DNA from 2 places in the Microbispora triticiradicis genome. Region 1 is predicted to be linked to the other one. Evidence: riboswitches for the same ligand, from Rfam matches in the RefSeq annotation. Region 1 holds a riboswitch; the other holds the start of a gene.
What was found. A riboswitch is a leader RNA that binds a small molecule or an ion and turns the genes downstream of it on or off. The one in region 1 is predicted to bind cyclic di-AMP.
Positions count from the first base shown of each region.

Region 2: another riboswitch for cyclic di-AMP. It lies ahead of FED44_RS36305 (CHAP domain-containing protein); the one in region 1 lies ahead of FED44_RS30520 (C40 family peptidase).

Region 1 is NZ_VANP01000016.1:124,170-127,565, forward strand. It holds gene FED44_RS30515 (hypothetical protein) at 1-661, opposite strand, end outside; gene FED44_RS30520 (C40 family peptidase) at 739-1,290, opposite strand; cyclic di-AMP (ydaO/yuaA leader) riboswitch at 1,361-1,521, opposite strand; gene FED44_RS30525 (C40 family peptidase) at 1,830-2,771, opposite strand; gene FED44_RS30530 (NYN domain-containing protein) at 2,925-3,396, opposite strand, start outside.
Region 2 is NZ_VANP01000002.1:594,549-597,944, forward strand. It holds gene FED44_RS07680 (glycoside hydrolase family 15 protein) at 1-461, shown strand, start outside; gene FED44_RS07685 (SPW repeat protein) at 582-1,049, shown strand; cyclic di-AMP (ydaO/yuaA leader) riboswitch at 1,378-1,521, shown strand; gene FED44_RS36305 (CHAP domain-containing protein) at 1,833-2,651, shown strand; gene FED44_RS35685 (hypothetical protein) at 2,801-3,396, shown strand, end outside.

The DNA of each region.
Region 1 (3,396 bases):
GTTCGGCCGCGACCACATGAACGGGCAGGCCGCTGTCGAGGTAACCCACGTAGTCGGCGAAGCCCTCCAGGAGCCACATCGGCACCGCGCGGGGCCCGGAGGCCGCGACGTGCGTGAGCTCGTGGGTCACGACGACCTGGCGGCCGATCGCGGACAGGCGGGCGAACGCGGCGGGCTGCACGATCACCCGGTCACCGGTCGCGACGGCCGCCAGGCCGCCGACCACCGCGGGGGCGGCCAGGACGGCCGCCTGCTCCTCCGTGCGGGGCACGAGGATCACCGCGCCGCCGTGCTCTCCCCAGACCCTCGTGACCGTGCGGTCGGCCCGGCCGGCCAGCCGGGCGACCTCGGCGACCAGCCTTCGCGGCGCGCCGACGACGACGGCGCGCTCGCCGCGGGCGACGGAGGCCCCCGTCCACATGCCGGGCTGCTCGCGCACGGCGGCACGGGCCTGGGACAGCAGGGGCGACAGGGGGTCGGGCGGCGCGGCGGCGGCCGTACCGGCCAGCAGCGCGGCCAGCACGACGGCCACGGACGCCGACCGTCCGCCGCGCGTTCTCACCGGGCCCTCGGCGCTCGCGAGGGCCTGCCGTACGGGATGGGCGGGCGCGGCGCCGGCGGGACCGAGGCCATGGGGAGCATCGTAACGAGGGAACGCCACGGCTCCGCCCACCTGTGAGAGGGGACGGAGCCGTGGAGCGGTGCCGGCGACGACGGGCTCGGCACCGGGGGGACGGATCAGGCGCCGGGGCGTACGGCGCCCACGAAGGTCGCCCTGCGGTAGGAGTCGAGCCTGTCGATCCTGACCCGCGTGCCGCTGTGCGGGGCGTGGATCATCCTGCCGTGCCCGACGTACATGCCGACGTGGCCGCCGCCGCTGGTGAAGATGAGGTCGCCGGGCTTGAAGTGGCCCCAGGACACCTTCGTCCGCACGGCGCTGCGGATGGACCACGTCGTGCGCGGCAGCCGTACGCCGGCCTTGCGCCAGGCGTAGGTGACCAGGCCCGAGCAGTCGAACGAGCCGGGACCGCTGGCCCCGTAGCGGTAGGGGTCGCCGATGTGCTTCCTCGCGGTCCTGACCGCTCGCTGCGCCTTGGCCAGCTGGAGCGCGGCCCGGCTGAGCTTCTTCCGCTTGGCCGCCGCCTTCTTCGTGGACTTCTTCGTGGCCTTCTTGGCCGCCGCGGTGGTGGCGGACCTCGTGTTCGTCTGCGTGGTCACCTTGATGACCGTGACCGTCACCGGGTCTGCCGACGCCGGCTGCGCACCGGCGACTCCCACGGATGCCGTCAAAGCGGCACCTCCGAGGGCAATTCGGGCAAGACGGGACAGGCTAGCGGGGGTGGTAGACAGGATCTCTCCTTGGATCTTCCGCGTACGCCTACCGGGTTAGCTGACGGGTTCGGGCGGGGAAGTCGCCCTACGGCGCGTGGACGCGCCGATTCACCCCGGACCTTCGGGAGGAAGGTCGATGGTTCCCCGGCTCCGTGCCTCCTGACTGCACGGACTCGGCAGGTCGTCGGCGCCCGGAAATCCCCTGGGGGGAGCAAGTAGACGGACGGCGCCGGCGACGGTGGATGACGCGGGCCCGGCCGGCCGGACCGGGCTCGCCGCGGCGAGGCGTGCTCACCGCGGCCCAGAAGCTACCCAGATCAGGCGGCTCCCGGCAAAGCCATCCCGGCGCATAAAGATCGGATAACGACGGCCGCGCGCGAGAAACCGCAGCTTACCCACGTCACAAAAGACCATGTGTGACTCTGCTCACATCAGCCATCGCAATGTCCAAATAAGGCACTTAGCTCACAGCCGGAACAAAGATCACATCGCGGGCTTCAGGGGCGGACGGCGCCGATCGCGTGGTAGTCCGCCAGTGTGACAATCTTCACAACGTCGCCGGTCTGCGGGGCGTGGACGACCTTGCCGTCACCCGCGTACAGGCCCACGTGGCCGTAGCCCGCGTGGAAGAGCAGATCTCCCGCCTGGAGCGCGTCGAGCGACACGCGGCGGCTCGCGCCCCACGCCCACTGCTCGTAGCTCGTACGCGGCAGGCTGACCCCTCCCGCCGCCCAGGAGGCCTGGACGAGGCCGGAGCAGTCCCAGGAGTCCGGCCCGCTGCCCCCGTAGCGGTACGGCTTGCCGACCTGCTTGTAGGCGAACTGGAGCGCCGACAGGGCGTTGCCCGACGCCGGGCCCTTGTAGGCGACGCCCGCGCTGTTGGGGTTGCCGGGGTTGTAGGTACCGAGCGAGCGGAGCAGCTTCATCTGCTCGTTGACGAGCTTGTCGACCTTCTTCTTCTCGTCGGCGAGCTCGCCCCTGACCTTGGTGGCCTCGGCGTAGACGGTCTTCGTCTCGTCCCGCCGGTCCTTGAGGCCCTGGATCGCGCCCTCGTACTGCTGGAGCCGCCCGATGCGCTCGGCGGAGATGTGGTTGTACGTGGCGAGACCGCTGAGCATGGTGTCGGGATCGGGGTTGTAGAAGACGCCCCACGTCCCGATGCCGCCCACCTGGTAGCTGCTGACCGCCATCGTCACCAGCCCCGAGCGCAGCGCCTCGACCCGCGCGTTCTGCTTCTTGTAGTCGTCGTTCAGCGCCAGGTACTTCTTCCTGGCCGACTTCCACTTCTCACTGGCCGCGTTGTAGCGGTCCACGAGCTTGTCCGCCTGCGAGTTCAGCCGGTTCAGCTTCGCCTTGGCCTGGGCGAGGGTGGGCTTTGGATCGGCCTGCGCGCCCGTCAGCGGCGTCAGCAGGACCACGGCGGCCAAAACGGCGGCCACCGGCACACGCCCTTGCACTCGGGCCCCCTCGGGATCAACGAAACCTGCGGCGCGACTCTATCTAGGCGATCTTGACGCTTCAACCTATTCGCAGCTATTCGCGGCAGTCATCACTCACCGGATCGGCTCTCGTACGGAGCGTGCCGGACGGGATCAGCCGCGGCCGAGACGCCGCAGCAGCAGGAGCGAGGGCACCGGCCGGGCGCCCATGCGGCGCACGGACTCGGCCACCTCGCGGTCGGAGGAGACGACCGCGATGCCGCGCCCCGGCGGCTCGGCGCGCACGAGCGTGCGGATCAGGTCGTCGGCGATCTCGCCGGGCGCGCTGAACATCACCCGCACCCCGCGCGGCGCGGAGACCTGCACGGGCCCGTTCAGCTCGGCGCCGTCGAAGACGCACGTCACCTCCACGCGCGCCTGCACGGCGAGGCCGCCCAGCCCGGTGAGCAGGCGGGCGCGCTGGTCGGCGAGGGTCAGCGACGGATAGCCGGTCTTGGTCACGTTGTAGCCGTCGACGATCAGGTGCAGGTTGGGGAGGGCGAGGAGCTGGTCGAGGAGCTGGGGGTCGTCGTTCGCCAGCGCCCGCGCGGGCACCGCCGTCACGCCGGGCTCGCCCGGCACGACC
Region 2 (3,396 bases), on a different contig from region 1:
GCGCCCACGGGTACGACCCCGGCCGCAACACCTTCACCCAGTTCTACGGCTCCAGGGGGCTGGACGCCGCGCTGCTGCTGATCCCCCGGCTCGGCTTCCTGCCGCTGGACGACCCCCGCCTGGCGGGAACCGTCGACGCCGTGTGCCGCGAGCTCACGGAGGACGGATTCGTGCTGCGCTACCGGCCGGAGGCCGACGGCGTGGACCGGCTGCCGGGCGGGGAGGGGGTCTTCGTCCCCTGCTCCTTCTGGCTCGCGCACGCGCTCGCCCTGCTGGGCCGGCGCAGTCGGGCGCGGGCGCTGTTCGAGCGGCTGCTGTCCCTGCGCAACGACGTCGGCCTGCTGGCGGAGGAGTACGACCCCGGCCGCCGTCGCCAGGTGGGCAACTTCCCCCAGGCCTACAGCCACGTTTCGATCGTCAACACGGCGGAGGCCCTGACGGCGGCGGTGCAATCTGCCTGACAGATGTACTTCATCTGCAATCCGCGCGTCTCGCGGTCTCCCCTCCGTGCCGTCCCCGGTTGCATGATGCAAGAGAGGGGTCTCGGGCCCCCGGCCACCTGGGAGAAGAGGTGACACATCATGGTGCAACCAGGTCTGGCTCGACGCCCGGACGTCACGGAGCTGCGCCAGACGTACGACCGGGCGGGATCGACCGCCCCGGCGCAGGTCATGGACGCGGTGACGCTCCTCGCCGGCCTCTACCTCGCCATCTCGCCGTGGATCGTGGGATTCACCGGGTTCGGCGGCCTGACGGTCAACAACCTGATCGTCGGGCTGGTCGTCACGGCGCTCGCGCTGAGCTGCGCCTCCGCGTTCGGCCGGACGTACGGCGTGAGCTGGGTGACACCGGTGCTCGGCGTCTGGGCGATCATCGCGCCGTGGGTGATCAGAGGCCAGCCGGCGACCACCGCGACCATCTGGAACAACGTGGTCACCGGAGCGATCATCTTCCTGTTCGGCCTCGGCGCGCTCGCGTTCGCGGCCAACTACCGGCAGCACGAGCACGGCCGGCGGAGAGGAGTCGGCGCACCCGGCGGTGAGTGGTAGCCGGCGCGGCAGCCCGCCGCCTGCGGTCCGACGCCAGCGGTCCGACGCGGCGGGGCCGGCCGGATCGACGGGGCGTGAGAGGGTCCGAGCCCGCTCACGCCCCGCCATCGTGATCACCCCGCGTCATACGGGAGCCCGAGTGCCAGACGGGCCCGTACCGGGCGATGTGGCGCATATCACGGTTAGGTGCCGTCGGGGCGAGGACCTGCGGAAGCGTGGTGCAGAAGGTGCAGAAATGGACCCGTTTGCCGGTTTTTCGGTCGTGTCCTACTCGTGATCTACTATGCTTCCGGTCAGTGCGCCGGTGCGTGGTCCTCAACCCGAGGACGACCGGCGACCGCCGAATCCCGGATGTCATCGAACCCGGGAACCGGGGACCCACGTCTCTCTGGGGTGAATCCGGACCATCCGGTAGGGCTACTCCTGGCCCGAACCCGTCAGCTAACCCGGTAGGCGGCCAAGGAGAGGAGAGCGCGTGGAGTGTCCGCTCCACCTGCCCACCCGGTCCGGCCTCCGTCGCCGTACCACATGCCCGCCCTGGAACGTCTCCAGGCTTCCGGGGTGACGGCGCGCCCGTGACGGGCTGCCACATCTCCCGTTTCTGAATCCCGTCCGACCCCGCCCGCCCGGGGACCGCCGCGGCCGTGTCCGCCGGTGCGTCCGCCGGCGTGACGGTCGGTGTGACGGTCATGCCCGCATGCCGTCGTGCCCGGCGGCGGGTTCGTCATGTTCTGACGCGCGCCATAGGAGCCTTCGATTTCTACCGATCCGATAGCACAGCAGTTGCTCGACGCCGTACGCCCGGAGCTCGGCTACCGGGAACGGCCCGGGAAGCCGACCAAGTTCGGCGAGTGGTACGCCGACAACATCGCCATGGACTCCGACTTCAAGGCGGCTCCCTGGTGCGACATGTTCGTCTCGTGGGCGGCCGACCGGGCCGGCGTGCAGGACCACGTCGGCGAGTTCGCGCTGACCACCCGGCACGCCAAGTGGTTCGAGCAGCAGGGCGCCTGGAGTCGCGAGCCGGAACCCGGGGCCGTGGTCTTCTTCGACTGGTCGGGGTCGAAGCGCATCAAGGACATCGACCACGTCGGCATCGTCGAGAAGGTCGTCGGCGGCAAGGTCCACACGATCGAGGGCAACGTCGACGGCGTCTGGCTCAAGCGCAAGGTGCGCGACTCCAGCAAGATCGTCGGGTACGGCCTGCCACGCAAGGTCAAGGTGATCCCGAAGGTGACCGTCACCGTCCAGCCCGTGGCGGCGGACGCCGCGGTTCAGGGGGCGGTGGTCCAGGGGGCGGTGGTCCAGGGGGCGGCGGCGTCGGCCACGCGGAGCATGGCCGCGGGTCACGGGCAGCCGCCGGGCACGGCCTTCTCGCCGAGCGACGCCGTCCTGCCGGCCGGTCTGCTGTTCGCGCTCGTGTCGACCGCGGTGACCGGTCTGCGCTTCAGGGCCGCCGCGGCGGCGACGTCCGGCGGACGGCACCGAAGGGGTGGCCCGCGGCGGGAGGGGTACGGCGGCGAGCGGCGCGGCCAGGAGGTCGTGGGAGCCGGGGTGTCCGGCCCCGCCGCGGCGCAGGAGCCGTTCCACCTCCTCGGCTGACCGGCCGGAGAGGCGCCTGGGAACACTCTGGGAGTTCGAGATCGTTTGCGGGTGTCTGTGAAATTCGGCGACTCGCGCGGCTAGGGTGGGCAGCCACCCGCGGAAGCCGTGGAGCTTTCCCCCGATACGACCGCTGGGAGTTGTCTCACATGTACGGGCGCGTCCCCTCACAGACGAGCCAGGATGATCAGTTTCGTCAGGAGATCCTCTCCAGCGACGAGCCGTCCGGCACGAAGAGCAGGAAGCCCCTCGTCATCGTCGCCGTGATCCTGGTCGCCGTACTCGCGGCGGCGGGCGCGGGCTTCGCGTTGCGCGGCTCCACGGACCCGGGCCCCTCCGCGGGCGGTGCCGGGCAGCAGACGGCGCCGGCGCAGGAGAACGGCGCCGGTGATCCCGCCGAGGCGGGACCGGACTCCGGAACCGACGCCGAGGACGGCGCGGATGACGGCGCGGATGACGGCGCGGATGACGGCGCGGATGACGGCTTGGCGGGCGACGCCGAGGGCGGCGGCGCGGACGGAGGCGCGGACGGCGGCTCCGCGCAGGCGCCAGCCGGAGACGGCACGGGCACCGGCGCGGGCTCCGGCGCCGGTGGGTCCACCGGTCAGGCGCCCGGAGGCACGGGCCAGGCGAAGACCGGGCCGGCCGGAAAGGCGGGCGGCGGCACGAAGGGCGGCGGCACGAAGGGCGGCGCGGGCACCGGCTCCGGCGGAGGCGACGACACGCCCTCGACGGCCGGTGGCTC